DNA from 4 places in the Acidovorax sp. SRI_002 genome. Region 2 is predicted to be linked to each of the others. Evidence: predicted binding sites of a transcription regulator. Region 2 holds the regulator's gene; each other region holds the start of a gene.
What was found. The regulator FNR, encoded in region 2, switches genes on or off when oxygen is low (the NO sensors DNR and NnrR bind a similar motif). The targets are predictions, from matches to a motif close to TTGATNNNNATCAA.
Positions count from the first base shown of each region.

Region 1: ubiU (ubiquinone anaerobic biosynthesis protein UbiU) is a predicted target of FNR. The motif match lies at 1,709-1,722, and genes of this name have one in related genera.
Region 3: AC2YJX_RS21770 (TraR/DksA family transcriptional regulator) is a predicted target of FNR. The motif match lies at 2,304-2,317, and genes of this name have one in related genera.
Region 4: cyoA (ubiquinol oxidase subunit II) is a predicted target of FNR. The motif match lies at 2,655-2,668, and genes of this name have one in related genera.

Region 1 covers NZ_JBYCZW010000003.1:466,168-470,660, forward strand. The annotation lists gene AC2YJX_RS10315 (LysR family transcriptional regulator) at 1-391, shown strand, start outside; gene AC2YJX_RS10320 (MFS transporter) at 377-1,561, opposite strand; gene ubiU (ubiquinone anaerobic biosynthesis protein UbiU) at 1,818-2,852, shown strand; gene AC2YJX_RS10330 (U32 family peptidase) at 3,072-4,034, shown strand; gene trhA (PAQR family membrane homeostasis protein TrhA) at 4,053-4,493, shown strand, end outside.
Region 2 covers NZ_JBYCZW010000005.1:120,762-125,254, reverse strand. The annotation lists gene ccoG (cytochrome c oxidase accessory protein CcoG) at 1-830, shown strand, start outside; gene AC2YJX_RS14655 (FixH family protein) at 904-1,185, shown strand; gene AC2YJX_RS14650 (hypothetical protein) at 1,237-1,530, shown strand; gene fnr (fumarate/nitrate reduction transcriptional regulator Fnr) at 1,598-2,320, opposite strand; gene hemN (oxygen-independent coproporphyrinogen III oxidase) at 2,508-3,890, shown strand; gene AC2YJX_RS14635 (sulfite exporter TauE/SafE family protein) at 3,896-4,493, shown strand, end outside.
Region 3 covers NZ_JBYCZW010000008.1:173,502-177,994, forward strand. The annotation lists gene AC2YJX_RS21755 (TonB-dependent receptor) at 1-1,045, opposite strand, end outside; gene AC2YJX_RS21760 (DUF2946 family protein) at 1,126-1,491, opposite strand; gene AC2YJX_RS21765 (glutathione S-transferase) at 1,614-2,261, shown strand; gene AC2YJX_RS21770 (TraR/DksA family transcriptional regulator) at 2,379-2,750, shown strand; gene AC2YJX_RS21775 (hypothetical protein) at 2,822-3,196, shown strand; gene AC2YJX_RS21780 (VOC family protein) at 3,249-3,662, shown strand; gene AC2YJX_RS21785 (MarC family protein) at 3,659-4,252, shown strand; gene AC2YJX_RS21790 (Rrf2 family transcriptional regulator) at 4,350-4,493, opposite strand, start outside.
Region 4 covers NZ_JBYCZW010000005.1:427,217-431,709, forward strand. The annotation lists gene AC2YJX_RS16295 (ExbD/TolR family protein) at 1-143, shown strand, start outside; gene tolA (cell envelope integrity protein TolA) at 174-1,142, shown strand; gene AC2YJX_RS16305 (MFS transporter) at 1,260-2,600, opposite strand; gene cyoA (ubiquinol oxidase subunit II) at 2,848-3,903, shown strand; gene cyoB (cytochrome o ubiquinol oxidase subunit I) at 3,969-4,493, shown strand, end outside.

The sequences.
Region 1 (4,493 bases), on a different contig from region 2:
GACAGAGCGCGGCGATTTTCGGGCCGTGCCGCTGCTGCAGCTCAGCTCGCGCCTGGGGGCGTGGGACGACTGGCTGGCCCGTGCGGGCATCACGCGCATTCCGGGCCACACGTTGGGTGGCCACCGCTTTGATCTGTTCTCGATGCTGGTGGAGGCGGTGCGCGCCGACTTGGGGCTAGGCCTGGTGCCCCGGTATTTTGTGGAGCGCGAACTGCAATCGGGCGAGCTGGTGCTGGCCCACCCGCACCACGACAGCGGTGCGCGGGGCTACAGCCTGTTCGTGGCGCCGGGGCGCCTGGAAGACCGGGCGGTGGCGGCGTTTGCACAGTGGCTGCGCACCACGGTGGCCGCAGAAGGCGCTGTGGCTGAGGTGCCTTCAGACGCCGCGTGAAACGCGCTTGCGCTGCAGACCCAGCCAGGCCAGTGCCAGCCCCGTCACCACAATGGGCATCAGCGAACCGGCGTTCAGCAACGTCCAGCCCTGCGTCGTGACCAGCACGCCCGACGAGAACGCGCTCAGCGCCAGCGTGGCGTACACGCAGAAGTTGATGGCCGCCTGGGCGCGGTCCTTTTCTTCAGGGCGGTAGGCCGTCATGGCCAGCGTGGTGGAGCCCGTGAACAGGAAGTTCCAGCCCACCCCCAGGAAGAACAGCGCAATCCCAAAGTGGTGCAGCTCCACGCCCATCAGCGCCACCGCCACACACGCCAGGTTGAGCAACACCCCCGTGCCCATGATGGGCAGCACACCAAACCGCTTGATGAGGTGACCAGTGACAAAGCCGGGAGCGAACATGCCGATCACATGCCACTCCAGCACCAGTGCCGAGGCATCAAAGTCAAAGCCACACACCTGCATGGCCAGCGGCGTGGCCGCCATCAGCAGGTTCATCACCCCATAGCCCAGCGCAGCGCCCACAATGGCCACGATGAAGGCAGGCTGGCGCATCAGTACAGAGAGGGGGCGCCCCTGCTCGCGCTGGCCCGCAGCGTTGAGCACCACGGGTTGCACTTCGAACCGGATGGCTGCCATGCACAGCATGGACAACAGCGCCACGCCGATCAGCGCGATGTAGGCGCCCGCAAACGGCACCGGGAACAGCGTGCGCGTGGCGCTGGCCAGGTTGGGGCCTGCCACGGCGCCCAGCAGGCCACCGGCCAGCACCAACGACACGGCCTTCTCGCGGTAGTCCGGGGCCGCCAGCTCGGCGGCCGCAAAGCGGTACAGGCCACCGTTGGCGCTGTAGTAGCCCGCCACCAGCGTAGCGGTGCACAGCAGCCAGAAGCTGGCGCTGAACGCGGCCCAGGCACACAGCGCGGCCGACACCACGGCCACGGCCAGCCCGATCTGGAACGACACCTTGCGGCCCCAGCGCATCTGCGTCCTGGCCACCAGCGGCGTGGACAGTGCCCCGCCCACCACGTAGCCCATCACCGGCAGCGTGGCCATCCAGCCAAAGGGCGCCAGCTGCAGGCCCACCAGGCCATTGATGGCAATGAAGACAACGTTGTTGGTGAGGAAAAGGCCTTGGCACAGCGCCAGCAGCCACAGGTTCTTGTTCATGACAGGGCAGCGCCCGGGTTGGGCAAAAGGAAGGAACGAAAAGTGGGACAGCGTAGACGCAAGTCAAGGCCTGGCGGCTATGGGGTGCGCTGCGGAGGCGGGCCACATCAAAACCCGACTGGTTTGCTCCGGAATTGTGCACCGCCGTTGATGAAGATCAGCGGATGCGTGGGGTGTCCTCATTATGGTGGCGCCCAGTGCTGTGGCCCGGCCCGGGGCCCGCGTTTGAATGTTTGTGATGGAACCCCTGAAATCGATGGAGGCGGTGCTGCCTGAAGCTGCAACCCCCGGACTGGAACTCGTCTGCCCCGCCGGCAGCCTGCCCGCCCTGAAGGCCGCTGTGGACCACGGCGCCAACTGCGTCTACCTGGGCCTGCGCGACGCCACCAACGCGCGCAATTTTGCGGGCCTCAACTTTGACGAGGCCGCCATCGCCAACGGCATTGCCTATGCGCATGGTCGCGGCTGCAAGGTCTTCATGGCGCTCAACACCTACCCGCAGGCGGCCAACCCGGGGCCGTGGCGCAGCGCACTGGACAAGGCGGTGGACCTGGGCGTGGACGCGGTCATCCTGGCCGACCCCGGCCTCATGCACTACGCGGTGCAGCACCATCCCCGGCTGCGCCTGCACCTGTCGGTGCAGGGTTCGGCCACCAACTACGAGGCCATCAACTTCTACCGCGAGCAGTTCGGCATCGTGCGCGCCGTGCTGCCGCGCGTGCTGTCGATGGAGCAGGTGCGCCAGGTCATCGATCGCACGCCGGTCGAGATCGAAGTCTTCGGCTTCGGCAGCCTGTGTGTGATGGTCGAGGGGCGCTGCGCACTGTCGTCGTACGTGACCGGCGAATCGCCCAACACGCACGGCGTGTGCTCTCCGCCAAAGGCCGTGCGCTGGGTGGAAACGCCGCAGGGCCGCGAGTCGCGCCTGAACGGCGTGCTCATCGACCGCTATGCGCCCGGCGAGAACGCGGGCTACCCCACGCTGTGCAAGGGGCGTTTCGATGTGGGGGATGACGAGAACTACTACGCCATCGAAGAGCCCACCAGCCTCAACACGCTGGAGCTGCTGCCCCAGCTGCTCAAGATGGGCGTGCGCGCCATCAAGATCGAAGGCCGCCAGCGCAGCCCCGCGTATGTGGCGCAGGTCACCCAGGTCTGGCGCGAGGCCATGGACCAGTGCCTGGCCCACCCGCACCGCTATGCGCCCAAGACGCGCTGGATGGCCAGCCTGGACCAAGTGGCAGAAGGCCAGCAGCACACGCTGGGTGCCTACCACCGCCCCTGGAAATGATCAGGCGACAACCCCCTGAGCCGCTGCGCGGCTTCCCCCTTTCTCTCTACGCGCTTCGCGCTAGGGGAAGGGGGACAACGCCAGCGCACGCCAGCGAAGCGCCGCATACGCGGCTTGGCGGCCCTTGCGCGGCGTCCCCTGGCCTGCATCGCGCCAGATCGAAGGTCGGTGCGCCGCTTTGAATCCGAAATATCACGATGAAACCCCGGAGACCGCCCCATGAAACTCTCTCTCGGCCCGCTGCTGTACTACTGGCCCCGCGACACCGTGTTCGCGTTCTACGAAGCCATGGCCGCCACGCCTGTGGACGTGGTGTACCTGGGCGAGACGGTGTGTTCGCGCCGCCATGAGTTGCGCCTGGCCGACTGGCTGGCGCTGGCGCGCATGCTGCGGGGCGCGGGCAAGGAGGCGGTGTTGTCCAGCCAGGTGCTCATCGAGTCCAGCGCCGACGTGGGTGTGATGCACAAGATCACGGGCAACGGCGAGTTTCTGGTTGAGGCCAATGACATGGGCGCCGTGAGCTGTCTTGCGCGCGCACCCGCCGGGCCGCAGGCCTTTGTGGCCGGGCCGCACCTGAACCTCTACAACGCGCACTCGCTGCAATGGATGGCGCAGCAGGGCGCCACGCGCTGGGTGATGCCGCTTGAAATGTCGCAGGACGCGCTCGCTGCCGTGCTGGCGCAGCGGCCCGCAGGTTTGGAGACCGAGGTGTTTGCCTACGGCCGCATGCCGCTGGCCTACTCGGCGCGCTGCTTCACCGCCCGGCACCGCAACCTGCCCAAGGACGACTGCCAGTTCAGCTGCCTTGACCATGCTGACGGACTGCCGCTGCGCACGCGCGAGAGCGAGGGCTTTCTCGTGCTTAACGGCACGCAGACCCAGTCGGCCCGCGTCTACAACCTGGCCAACGAACTGGTGGCGATGCAGGCCCAGGGCGTGGACGTGGTGCGCCTGAGCCCGCAGGCCCAGCACATGCCGCAGGTGATCGCCGCGTTTGACGAAGCCCGCCGCGCAGTGGTTGCGAAAGAGACTCCTGAAAAGACCCCCGACTTTGTGGAGCGCATGCAGCCCTTCATGCCCGATCTGCCCTGCAACGGCTACTGGTTCGGGCGAGCGGGCCTGGAGCAGGGGCTGCATGGCGCTGTAGGTGGTGCTGCCGCGCGGCCTGCCATGCATCCATAACGCGAAGCGAATCACCGCATGTACCCCGGCGAACGTTTCAACAGCATCAGCCACCTGGTGGGCGCCCTGCTCGCCATGGCAGGCACGGCCTTGCTCATCACCCTTGCTGCACGCCTGGGCGATCCGTGGAAGGTGGTGGCGTTCAGCATCTACGGCGCCATGCTGGTGGCGCTGTACGCCGCCTCCACCGCGTACCACAGCGTGCGCCGGCGCACCATCAAGGCCGTGCTGCAAAAGCTGGACCACTGCAGCATCTACCTGCTGATTGCGGGCAGCTACACGCCGTTTGCGCTGGTGTCGCTGCGCGGCGCCTGGGGCTGGTCGCTGCTGGGCGTGGTGTGGGGCCTGGCCCTGCTGGGTATTGCCCAGGAGATCTGGTGGGCGCGTGGTGCACGCGTGCTGTCGCTGGTCATCTACGTGCTCATGGGCTGGCTGGCGCTCGTGGCCGTGGTGCCGCTG
Region 2 (4,493 bases):
TTTTCTGGGTACTGTTCTATGGCTTTGCCACCTATGGCAATGCCGGCTATATGCGCGAACAGGTGTGCAAATACATGTGTCCCTATGCGCGCTTTCAGAGCGCCATGTTCGACAAGGACACGCTGATCGTTACCTACGACCCAGAACGCGGTGAGCAGCGTGGGCCGCGCAAGAAGAACATCGACTACAAGGCCCAGGGGTTGGGCGATTGCATTGACTGCTCGCTGTGTGTGCAGGTGTGCCCTGTGGGCATCGACATTCGCAAGGGCTTGCAGTACGAATGCATCGGCTGTGGCCTGTGCGTGGACGCCTGCAATACCGTGATGGACAAGATGCAGTATCCGCGCGGGCTCATCCGGTTTTCTACGCAGAATGGCGTGGCCAAACGGTGGAGTCAGTCGCAGATCCTGCGCCGTGTGCTGCGGCCACGAGTGCTGATATACAGCGCGGTTCTGGTGGCCCTGTGCGTAGGCATGATGGCCAGCCTTGTCACACGCACGCCTTTGAAGGTGGATGTGGTGCGTGATCGGGCGGCGCTGTCGCGCATCGTGGCGGGTGGAAAGCTGGAGAACATCTACCGCCTGCAGATCATGAACGCCACTGAAGGCCCCCAGCGCTATCGCATCAGTGTGCGTGGCCTTGAAGGGCTGGAAGTCGCTTCTGATGCCGAGGTGGACATCGGTGCGGCGGAGTCCCGGTGGGTGGCCGTCCGTCTGCAGATACCCTATGGATCAGCCCCTTCAGGATCACATGCCGTGCAGTTCGATGTGCAGGCCTTGGGCGCGGACGCCCATGTGAGCGAGAAATCCGTGTTTCTGGTGCCGCGATAACGCAGCGCGCGCCCGGGTGCAAGACCTTCGCGGGTCTTGCTTTGAGCAAGATAATTTTTGAGGAGTAAGCACCATGCCATCCAGTTCCGCCCTCGGCACTGCCCCTTCTGCCGCTGCACCCTGGTGGAGGTTTGGCCATGTGTGGCTGATCATCGCCGGTCCCGTGATCGTGATCATTGCAGGGTTTGTGACCCTGTGGCTCGCGATATCGCGCCCCGACCCTGTGGTCGCGGAAGATTATTACCGCCAGGGCATCGAGATCAACAAGACACTGGCCACCCCAGAAAAAAGCCTGTTGCCAGCCATGAAGGGCCGCAACCACGCTGCCACCCCGGTCCAGGACCAGCCGCGCTGAACCCACCTGGCCGGGCAGCATGCCTGCACGGCCTTACCAGGAGACAAACCAATGTGGATGCAACGCGTGATGTGGATTGCCTGGCCGGCCTTTTTGATGGCCGGTGTGATGGAAATGCTGGTTTTTGCGATGGTGGATCCGCAAGACCTGCACTGGTTTGGGCAGCCGTTGGCATTGTCACGGCAGGGCGTGTACACGCTGGCCTTTTTTGCGTTCTGGATGATCACGATGGCATCCAGCGCGTTGACCACGCTGCTGGCCATGTCACCGTTTGAACTTAACCGTTGCCCGGTTCCCGAAGGCGAGCGTCCCGATGACTGCCGCAAGACATCATCGTGCCCTTGAGCGGTAGTGCCACCTATTGGCAAAGGTAATGTGGTAAGGACTGCCAGGATGGCAGACGACAGCAGGTTCAGTGGCAGGCTTGCTGGTTGTTCACGATGCGCTTGAGGGCCTCGGTCTCCAGGATGCGCACATGGCGCTGCTTGACCTCGACAATGCCTTCTTCCACGAACTTGGAGAAGGTGCGGCTCACGGTTTCGAGCTTGAGGCCCAGGTAGCTACCGATCTCTTCGCGGGTCATGCGCAGCACGAGCTCGGACTGCGAGAACCCCCGGGCGTGCAGGCGCTGAACCAGGTTGAGCAGGAACGCGGCCAGGCGCTCCTCAGCGCGCATGCTGCCCAGGAGCAGCATCACGCCATGCTCGCGGACAATCTCGCGGCTCATGATCTTGTGCACATGGTGCTGCAATGCGGTGACTTCGCGGGACAGTTCTTCGATGCGGTCAAACGGCATGACGCAGACTTCCGCGTCTTCCAGGGCCACCGCATCGCAGGTGTGGTGGTCATTCACGATGCCATCAAGGCCGATGATCTCGCCTGCCATCTGAAAACCCGTGACCTGGTCACGCCCGTCTTCGGTGGCTACACATGTTTTGAAGAAGCCGGTTCGAATGGCATAGAGCGAGGTGAAGGATTCGCCGTTGCGGAAAAGGGTTCCACCGCGTTTGATCTTGCGGCGAACGGCAACGACCTCGTCAATGCGTTGCAGCTGTTCCTCGCTCAGCCCCACCGGCATGCACAGCTCGCGCAGGTTGCAGTTGGAGCAGGCGACTTTGATGGTGAGCGGGTTCATAGGCACAGAGGCTGGGTAAGGTTTGAGCATATCGCCCCATATGCCTAACAGGCTGGGCCTTTGGGTGCGGGTGGGCGACTGATGTGCATCAAATTGTCGCTGTTCGTCCCGGCCCATCACTTGATGCAGGTCAAGGACGTGGAGTGCAGCTTACGGCACAGTCGAAGTGTACGCAAGGAATTTGCCCATGACCGCTGTTTCGCCCGAGCTGCTGCGCCGTTTCGACGTGCCAGGGCCCCGTTATACCTCTTACCCAACAGCTGACCGTTTCGTCGAGGCCTTTGGGCAGGACGACTACGCGCTTGCCTTGGAGCAGCGCAGGCTGGGCTCCATGACGAAGGCCTTGCCGCTGTCTTTGTACGTGCACATCCCCTTTTGCGAGTCCCTGTGTTACTACTGCGCATGCAACAAGATCATCACCAAACACCATGATCGGGCAGAGGTGTACTTGCGGTATTTGAGCCGCGAGATTGACTTGCACACAGCACACTGCGGCACGGGGCAGGTGGTGAGCCAGCTTCACCTGGGTGGTGGCACGCCCACTTTTTTATCGGACGAGGGCTTGCGGGAGCTGATGGGCATGCTCAAACGCAGCTTTTCGTTGGCGCCGGGCGGGGAGTATTCGATTGAGGTGGACCCTCGCACCGTCAATGCGGACCGCCTTGCAGTGCTGGCGGAACTGGGGTTCAACCGACTGAGCTTTGGGGTGCAGGATTTCGATCCCGAGGTTCAAAAGGCTGTTCACCGCATACAGCCTGCCGAGCAGGTGTTTTCGCTGGTGGAGTCCGCACGTTCGCTGGGTTTTGAATCCATCAATGTGGATTTGATCTACGGCCTGCCTCGGCAGACGCCAGAGTCGTTTGACCGCACGCTGGCCCAGGTTACGCAGCTGCGGCCTGACCGTATCGCGTTGTACGCGTATGCCCATCTGCCAGAACGTTTCAAGCCTCAGCGCCGTATTGTTTCGGCCGAGTTGCCAGCGGCTGCAGGCAAGGTGTCGATGCTCTCCCGTTCGCTGGACGCCTTCATGGATGCTGGGTACGTGTATGTGGGCATGGACCACTTTGCATTGCCTGAGGATGCATTGGCAGTCGCCAAGCGCCAGGGGCGTCTGCACCGCAACTTCCAGGGCTACAGTACGCAACCTGATTGCGACCTGATCGGCCTGGGTGTGTCTGCGATTGGCCGTGTCGGAGCCACCTACAGCCAAAATGCCAAGACCCTGGATGAGTATTACGATTTTCTGAACCAGGGGCGCCTGCCCGTCGTTCGTGGGTTGGCCCTGACGCGCGACGATCTCGTGCGCCGCGCGGTCATCATGGCCTTGATGTGCCAAGGCGAGCTGTTGTTTGAGCCCATGGAGCAAGCGTGGTTGATCGACTTTCGCCACTACTTCTCTGCGGAGCTGGCGCAACTGGAAACCATGGCCGAGCAGGGGCTTGTGGTGGTGCGGCCCGATGGGGTCGAGGTCACTGCCATGGGCTGGTTCTTTGTGCGTGGCATTGCCATGGTCTTTGACCGTTACCTGCAGGCTGACCGCAACCGCGCCCGTTTTTCGCGCATCATCTGATCCTCATGATTGCTACGGTCGCCTCAACCGCCTTGCTGATGGGGCTCGTTGGCGGGTCCCATTGTTTGGCCATGTGTTCTGCGCCTTGTGGGGCATTGATCGGGCAGGGCGGTGTGGGCATGGCGTCCACAGCCGGTGGCGATGCGCAGCCACAGGCAACTCCCCCGACGGTGCAGACAGTGCAGTGGGTGCCCCGTGGCGGTGTCATTCGGCGCGCCGTCGCTTTTCATGCTGGCCGCTTGGCCGGGTACGCTGTGGCGGGTGGCTTGGCTGCATGGGCCATGGACAGCCTGGCATGGTTGACCCAGCAAACCGTGGCATTTCGCCCTGCGTGGACCCTGATGCATGTTGCGGTGATGGCGTGGGGTTTGATGATGGTGATCCAGGCGCGCCAGCCCCCGTGGGTAGAGCAGGCGGGCCGTACCGTATGGGCGCGTGTGCGGCCTCTGGTCAGTGCACCAGGCGGGGTTCTGGTTGCTGGTGGGCTTTGGGCCTTGATGCCCTGTGGCCTGCTCTACTCAGCGCTGCTCGTGGCTGCGCTGAGCGGAGGGCCTCTGGAAGGGGCGCTCAGCATGGCGCTTTTTGGCCTGGGCAGTGGTGTGT
Region 3 (4,493 bases), on a different contig from region 2:
TGGACACATTGAAGTCCGTGGGCGCGAGCGTGTACGAGCGGCCATTGATGTTGACCGTGCCGCCGTACACCGCATTGCCGTTGGCATCGCGCAGGTAGCTGGTGGGGCGCCCCTCGGATTCGTTGTGCCACCAGCCCAGGGTGTAGGCCGCGCGCACGGTGGGCGAGAAGTCGTAGGCGATCTTGGCCTTGATGTGGTCTTGCTGCGTGTGGTACTGGGTGGCAGTGCCCAGCAGGTACCAGGGCTGTTTGCTTCGGTTGTTGCCCAGCACAGCACCGGTCACGGGCGTGCCCGCGTTGCCCACGGTGCCGGCGGACACGAGGCGCGTGGGGAAGGTGAGCGGCTGGCCTTCGCTGTCGGTCTTGTTGAAGTTGAGGAACCAGGACCAGTCGCCGTTCTTGTTGCCGACGGATGCGCTGACCTGCTTGCCCGCATAGGTGGCACTGGTGCCGTACAGGTCGAAAGGCTGGTGCTGGACGCTGACCTGTCCGTGTGCCTCGAACCTTGTTGGCATGCGCGTGACGTAGTCCACCACCGCGCCCACCGAGTTACCTGCATACGCAGCTGAGAAGGGGCCGTAGAGCACATCCACGCGCTCGATCTCCTCGGGCGTGACCAGCATCCAGCGCGGCGCGTTGGTGGGGCCGTTGCCGAGGTAATTGCTCAGCAGAATGCCGTCGGCAAACACCATGGAGCGTGCCGGGTTGCCCGTGCCCGAGGCGCGCGTGGACAGCACGGCGTGGTTGTAGTCGCCGATGTAGCGCTTGCGCACCAGCAGGCTGGGCAGGTACTTGAGGGCGTCTTCGCTGTCGGTGGCGTTGATCGAATGCTCGATCTGCTCGCGCGTCACGCCCTCGATGGTGGTGGGAATCTGCGTGGGCAGCGAGGTGGGCTGGCCGCCGCTGATGGTGACAACGCCCAGTTCCTTGACGGGGGCATTGCTGTTGCCGGCGCTGTCGACGGTCTGGGCCAACGCGGAAACACCCACGCAGAGTGCGAGGGGAAAGGCACTGGCCACGGCCAGCGCCATGCGGCTTTTGCGCATGGGAACTCCTGAATTTCAAGTCAAATAGGCTGTCAGCGCTTATCTATCAAGCGCAAACAGCTATTAAAAATATAGCAATTTCAGGAGAAGGCCGGGGGCCCACGCGGCGGCAGCGGCGCGGCGGTGCGCGCAGCAATGTGCGCGGCAGGGATGGGGCGCAGGGCATGCGCCAGGGGGTGGACCACAGGCAGCTGGGCCTGCGACACGGGAGGCGGAGCGCCGACATGCGCGCAGAGGGGGCAGTCCAGCGTGTGGCTGGACATCTCCTTGGCACCGTCATCGGTCTTGACCAGCAGCTTGATGGCGCCCGAGCCCGAACAGATCAGTTCCATCGCCTGCGGATTGACCAGCGGCGACGCCACCGCCACCCCGATGGACAACACAAACCACGCCAGCACAAGGCGGGCGAGCCAGCGAAGGCTGCGAATGGTTTGCAGGGAGGGCATGGGTGCGAATTGTAGGGGGCCTGGGTGCGCACCCCTTGACCGGGGTCATCTGCGCGACGGACTGCGCCCCCGCCCCCACCTAGGATGCGTGCTGCATTCACCACCACAACGGAGACGCCACCATGCTCACACTCTGCGGCTTTTCGGCCAGCAACTACTACAACAAGATCAAACTCGCCTTGCTCGAAAAGGGCCTGCCCTTCACCGAAGAACTGGCCTGGGTGGGCGAGACCGACCGCAGCGCCAGCCCGCTGGGTAAGGTGCCCTACCTGCGCACGCCCGAGGGGCCGCTGTGCGAATCGGCCGTGATGGCGGACTACATCGAGGCAGCCCACCCACAGCCAGCGCTGATCCCTGCCAACCCCTACCAGGCCGCCAAGGTGCGCGAGCTGATCACCTTTCTGGAGTTGCATCTGGAGCTGGTGGCACGCAACCTGTATCCCCAGGCTTTTTTTGGCGGAACCGTGAGCGACACCGCCAAGGAAAAGGTGGGAGCGCAGCTTGAGAAAAACATTGCCGCCTTCGGTCAGCTTGCGAAGTTCAGCCCCTACGTAGGCGGCGACGCCTTCACCCTGGCCGACTGCGCAGCCATCGTGCACCTGCCGCTCGTCAGCTCGGCCACCAAGATCATCTATGGCCGCGACTACTTGGCCGATCTGCCTGTGCGCGAGTACCTCACGCGCATGGCAGAGCGCCCCCACGTGCAGCGCGTGAACGCCGATCGCAAGACCAACACCGCTGAAATGCTGGCGCGGCCGCCCAAGCGCTAAGACCCTGTTCTAAACCCGCCCCAGGCGCTGGGTCTTCATCCCTTGACCTTGGTCAACCGAGGTCATCGCGCACAAGCGCACCATGCAGGTATCCGATCACCCTTGAGGAGACACTGCATGGACAAGACCCAGGCCGCCCCATTCCGCCAACAATTGCTGGCCCAGCAATCCGAGCTGCTGGCCCAGTTGGCCGCGCAGCGCGGGGGCGTCATCGGCCGCGCCGAGGCCGCTGCCGACCACTTTGGTCAGCCCGAGGACCCGCGTGCCCAACTCGCCACCGAGCGTGAACTGGAGTTTGCGCTGGACGAGCGCGAAACCACCCACCTGGCCGCCGTGGAAGCCGCTTTGGCCCGCATTGAAGCGGGTACGTACGGCGAATGCACAGACTGTGGCACCCACATCACCGCCGCACGCCTGCACGCCACCCCCGAGGCCGCACGCTGCGTGCATTGCCAGGAAAAGGCCGAGCAACACCGCCGTGCTGCGTGAGTTCGCTCACGCATTCAGGCCCCTTTTCCCTTCTTTCCCCGTTTTTTTCGTCACTTCAAGAAAGCCGATTCATGAGCACTTTTCACGCAGTAGTTTGGATGGACCAGTCCGAAGCCCACGTGGTGATGTTCGACCGCGAGCATGCCGAGGCCCAGCGCATCAAGTCCCGCAGCCACCACAAGCACCAGGGCAAAGCCGACGACCTCACCGCTTTCTTTGCCGACGTCGCCCAGGCCTTGGCCGACACGCGTGAAGTGCTGCTGGCTGGCCCGGGCCTGGTACGCAACCAGTTCCGTGACTGGGCGACCAAGCACCATGCTGCGGTGGCCGATGTGGTGGTGGACTCTGTGGCTGCAGACCACCCGACCGACGCCCAGCTGGTGGCCATGGCGCGCCAGTATTTCAAGAAATTTGACAACATGGCCGCCGACCCGTCTGTCGCCTGACAGGCCTCCAGGCCACGCCCGCAGCGCAGCCTTGGCTGCTATCCTTTGCCGGATGCGCAGCCTCTTTCACCTCGCCTTTCACGTCACCGACCTGGATGCCGCGCGCCGCTTTTATGGCGGCGTGCTCGGTTGCCAGGAAGGCCGAAGCACCGATACCTGGGTGGACTTCGATTTTTTTGGCCACCAGATCTCGTTGCACTTGGGCACCCCGTTTGCCAGCGCCCGCACCGGCCATGTGGGCGATCACCTGGTACCCATGCCGCACTTTGGCGCCATCATGGAATTGCCCGACTGGCATGCGCTGGCCGCACGGCTGAAGGCCGCCGGCACCACCTTCGTGCTGGATCCGCAGGTGCGCTTTGAGGGCCAGCCCGGCGAACAGTGGACGATGTTCTTCCACGACCCCAGCGGCAATCCGATCGAGATCAAGGGCTTTCGCTCACTGGACGCGGTGTACGCATCGTGAGCTACACCTTCGCGTCCGCCACCATCCTGCTCCTGCTGATCACCGATCCGCTGGGCAACATCCCCATCTTTGCCAACGCCCTGCGCGGCGTGGCGCCCGAGCGCCGGGCACGGGTGATCCTGCGGGAGGTGCTGATTGCGTTTGCGCTGCTGCTGGTGTTTCTGTTTTTCGGGGCTCAGTTTCTGCAGGTGATGAACCTGAGCGATTTGTCGTTGCAGATTGCGGGTGCGGTGGTGCTGTTTCTGATCGCGCTGCGCATGATTTTTCCGTCGGCTGACGGCCCACAGGCGGAGTTGCCGGGCGAACCCTTGATCGTGCCGCTGGCCATCCCTGCCTTGGCGGGCCCCTCAGCGCTCGCCACTGTCATGCTGCTGGTGGCCCAGGCGCCGGAACGCCGCTGGGAATGGGTGGGCGCGCTGTGCGTCACCATGGCCGTGTGCGCCGTGGTGTTGCTGATGGCAGAACGCATCCAGCGCCTGGTGGGCGAACGCGTGGTGATGGCGTTTGAACGCCTGATGGGCCTGATCCTGGTCGCCATCTCGGTAGAGATGCTGATCCGGGGAATCAAGCAGCTCGCGCAGCAACTGTAGCCGCCCCGCGCACGCAAAACTGTTAGAGGGCGGGCCAAGGCCGCCCCCGGAGCACTGGCATGCGCCCGCAACTGCAGAGCGCAACCGGTGTGCGGTCTCAACGGCGTTGCAGCAGCGGGATCGAACCCAGTGCGAACACCGAGTTGGGCACGCCCACCCGCGCCATCAAGGGGCGTGGCTTGGCGCTCAGCTTGGGGCGAGGGGCTGCAGGGGCCATTTCCTCGGCCACCACACCCTTGGC
Region 4 (4,493 bases), 310 kb from region 2:
AGGCCCAGGGTGCTGACAGCGCCAGTGCCGTGGTCATCAGCGCCGACAAGGGCGTGCAGTACGAAAACGTGGTGAAAGCCATGGATGCCTTGCAAAAGGCGGGCGTGCAACGCGTGGGTCTTTCCGTCAAACAGGGTGGCTGAACCGAACGCACGCCCGCCGCTCTGAAGCCCATGCACGCCCACAACGACCGCGACCAGTTTTCCCCGCCCCGCCCCCCGGCACGCTTGCGCGCCATTTCACTGGCGGTGCTTGTGCATGTCGTGCTCATCGGTGCGCTCACCTGGGGAGTGAACTGGAAGAACAGCGCCGACCAGCCTGCGGTGGAGGCCGAACTGTGGGCTGCGGTGCCCCAGCAGGCCGCACCACGCGCCGTGGAGCCCCCGCCGCCACCACCCGCTCCCCCGGAAGTGCGTCCGCCCGCTCCGCCACCACCACCGCCCCCCCGCGCCGTGGAGCCGCCCGACACGCGCGAGGCGGACATCGCCATCGAACGCAAAAAAGAGCGTCTGGAGCAGGAGAAGAAGGCGCGCGAGCAGCAGCTGGAACGTGAAAAGCGCGAACGTGAGCGCAAGGAAGACGAACGCCGCGACCGCCTGGAGCAGGAAAAGAAGGAACGCCTGCAAAAGGAAAAGGAAAAAGAAAGGGAACAGCGCGAAAAGCAGCTGGCCGAGCAGAAGAAGGCCGAGCAGGACAAGCAAAAGAAGCTGGCCGAAGACAAGCGCAAGGCCGACGAAGCCGCCAAGCGCAAGGCCGACGCGGAGGCCAAACAGCTGGCAGAACAGCGGGAAGCCAACCTGCGCCGCCTCCAGGGCCTGGCGGGGGCCACGGGCGGCGAGAACGCCACAGGCACAGCCCAGCGCAGCGCTGGTCCGTCGGGCAGCTATGGCGGCAAGGTTGCAGCCAAGGTCAAGCCCAACATCGTGTACCCCGACGCGATCTCAGGCAACCCGCGCGCCGAGGTGGAAGTCCGCCTTTCGCCCGATGGCACCATCGTGGGCAAACGCCTGGTGCAGTCCAGCGGCAACAAGGCCTGGGATGACGCAGTGCTCCGCGCCCTGGACAAGACCGAGACCCTGCCGCGCGATGTGGATGGCCGCGTGCCGCCTTCACTGACCATTGGCTTCAGGCCACAGGACTGAGCCTCCACAAAAAAACGCCCGGTAGTACCGGGCGCTCTTTTTTTAGAGCATTTTTAGCCTCTAGCGCTTTTTAGACAAGCGCAAACAGCTATACAAACAATAGCAAATCTCTGCCGCTTACCGGTCCCGGCGCTCCATGCGCCGATTCAGGTTCAGCGCGCCCAGCGTGCAGGCCACGCCCGACAGCAAATACACCGTGACCGCCAGCAGCCCGAATTGGGCCGACAGGTACAGGGCCACCAGCGGTGCAAACGCGGCGCCAATGATCCAGGCAAGGTCGGCCGAGAGAGCTGCGCCCGTGTAGCGGTACTGGGGCGAAAAATTGGCCGTGACCGTGCCCGACGCCTGGCCATACGACAAGCCCAGCAGCACAAAACCCAGCAGCAGGAACATGGTGCTGCCCACCTCACCCGAGTTGAGCAGCACGGGGGCCATGAAGCTGAACACGCCGATCAACACCGCCATGCCGCCCAGCAGCTTGCGGCGGCCCAGGTGGTCCGACAGCCAGCCCGACACCATGATGGCCCCCGCTGCCAGAAAGGCGCCTACGATCTGCACGCCCAGAATCTGGGTCACCGGCTGGTCCGAATACAGCGTGATCCAAGACAGCGGGAACACCGTGACCAGGTGGAACAGCGCAAAGCTGGCCAGCGCGGCAAAAGCACCCAGCACCACATTGCTGCCTTCGTCACGGATCACTCGGCTCACAGGCACGGGCTGCAGTTCACGCTCTTGCAGCAGCTCGGCGTACGACTGCCCCACCACCAGGCGCAGGCGGGCAAACAGGGCCACCACGTTCACGGCAAAGGCCACGAAGAAGGGATAACGCCAGCCCCAGGCCAGAAATTCCTGCACGCTGAGGCTGCTGTACAGATAGGCAAACAGACCCGCCGCCAGCACAAACCCGACCGGCGCGCCCAACTGTCCGATCATGGCAAACCAGCCCCGCCGTTCCTTGGGCGCCGACATGGCCAGCAGCGACGGCAGGCCGTCCCAAGAACCGCCGAGCGCCAGACCCTGGCCAATGCGCAGGATCAGCAGCGCCACCACGGCAGTCAGGCCCGCGTCCTTGTAGCCCGGCAAGAACGCCATCCCCACCGTGCACACGCCCAGCAGGAATAGTGCAATGGTCAGCTTGGTGCCCCGGCCCCAGCGCCGCTGGATGGCCATGGAAATGGCCGTGCCCACCGGGCGCACGACAAAAGCGACCGCCAGCAGCGCAAACGCCATCAGCGTGCCATCCAGGCGCGAGAGGAATGGAAAGAGGAAGGACGGGAAGACGAGAACGCAGGCGATCCCGAAAACGAAGAAGTCGAAATACTCGGACGAGCGTCCGATGATCACGCCCACAGCAATTTCGCTGGGGGTCACGTCTTCATGCGTATCAGCCCGCGAGAGAGAAGCGGGGCTTTCTTCAAAGCCGGCCGCAGGGTAAGTGGCAGAGGCGGGGCTGCTCATGAACAGGGCTCCTTGTCGTTGTTTGAATAAGACATTCTGGTTCTACACGCAAGTTTGATCTGGGACAAGTGCGGTTTCACTATGCCGTGTGCAGGACAACACCGCAGGGGCCGGAAATGCACCAAAGTGGGGCGCATTACTTTGACCTTGGACAAAATGTCCAATGTACAAAAAAGCTAGGGCTATTACATTCGACGGCACTTCGTTATCCGCGTTTACCCTTAAACGCCTTGGTTGCGCCTGTCACATGTCCAAACTACCTTTACCTCGCGTGCCTGTCTGGCTCGCCGCCATGGCCGCCTTGGGCAGCCTGGCTGGCTGCAGCAAGGCGGTCGTCCTCAACCCCGCCGGCGACATCGCGGCCCAGCAAGGCCACATGGTCATCCAGGCCACGCTGTTGATGCTGATCATCATCGTTCCGGTGATTGCCCTCACCCTGTGGTTTGCCTGGAAGTACCGCCAGAACAACACTGCCAACACCGAGGCCGACTACGACCCCGACTGGCACCACTCCACCACGCTGGAGCTGGTGATCTGGACCGTGCCGCTCTTGATCGTCATCGCCCTCGGCGCCCTGACGTGGATCGGCACCCACAAGCTCGACCCCTACCGCCCGCTGGACCGCATCTCGGCCAGCAAACCGCTGGACGCCCAATCCACCCCCATGGAAGTGCAGGTGGTGGCCATGGACTGGAAGTGGCTGTTCTTCTACCCTGAGCTGGGCATTGCCACCGTGAATGAACTGGCTGCGCCGGTGGACCGCCCCATCCTGTTCAAGCTCACGGCCACGTCCACGATGAACGCGTTTTACGTGCCCGACCTCGCCGGCATGATCTACGCGATGCCCGGCATGCAGACCGAGCTGAACGCCGTGATCAACCAACCGGGCGTGTACAAGGGCATGTCCTCGCACTACAGCGGCGCTGGCTTCTCTGGCATGACGTTCAAGTTCCATGGCCTGAGCGAGAGCGACTTCGCGCAGTGGGTGGCCAAGACCAAGTCCGAAGGCAAGCCACTTACACGCCAGGCCTACATGGACCTGGCCAAGCCCAGCGAGCGCGACCCCGTGCAGCGCTTTGCCAGCGTGGAAGAAGGCCTGTATGACAAGGTACTGAACCGCTGTGTCGAAGACGGCAAGATGTGCATGCACCACATGATGGCCATTGACGAGAACGGCGGTGACGCCTATGTGCGCGCCGTGGGCCTGAATCTGCCGCAGGACGTATGCACCTCGCAGAACGCCGCCCAGGTGGTGGCCAGCCTGGAAGCCCGCCACGCACCGCGCGCCAACTCCGCCCAATGATCCGCCCTTGATTTGCCATGTCGGCGCCCGTGCCAAGCGGGTGTTGGCATCTTCCAAAGACCTCTATGTCCTCCGCACCTGATACCGCATCCCATTGGGCCCTGGGCCGAATCACCTGGGATTCCATACCGATGGCGCACGAGCCCATCGTGCTCTGGACCTTTGTCGCCACCGTGCTGGGTGGCCTGGCCGTGATGGCCGCCATCACCAAATTCCGCCTGTGGGGCACGCTGTGGCGCGACTGGATCTGCAGCATCGACCACAAGCGCATCGGCATCATGTACATGATCCTCGGCCTCGTGATGCTGCTGCGCGGCTTTGCCGACGCCGTGATGATGCGCCTGCAGCAGGCCATGGCCTTTGGCGACAACATGGGCTACCTGCCGCCGCACCACTATGACCAGATCTTCACCGCCCACGGCGTGATCATGATCTTCTTCGTGGCGATGCCACTGGTCACGGGCCTCATGAACTACCTCGTGCCGCTGCAGATCGGCGCGCGCGACGTGTCGTTCCCGTTCCTCAACAACTTCAGCTTCTGGATGACCACGGCAGGCGCGATCCTGGTGATGGTGTCGCTGTTCCTGGGC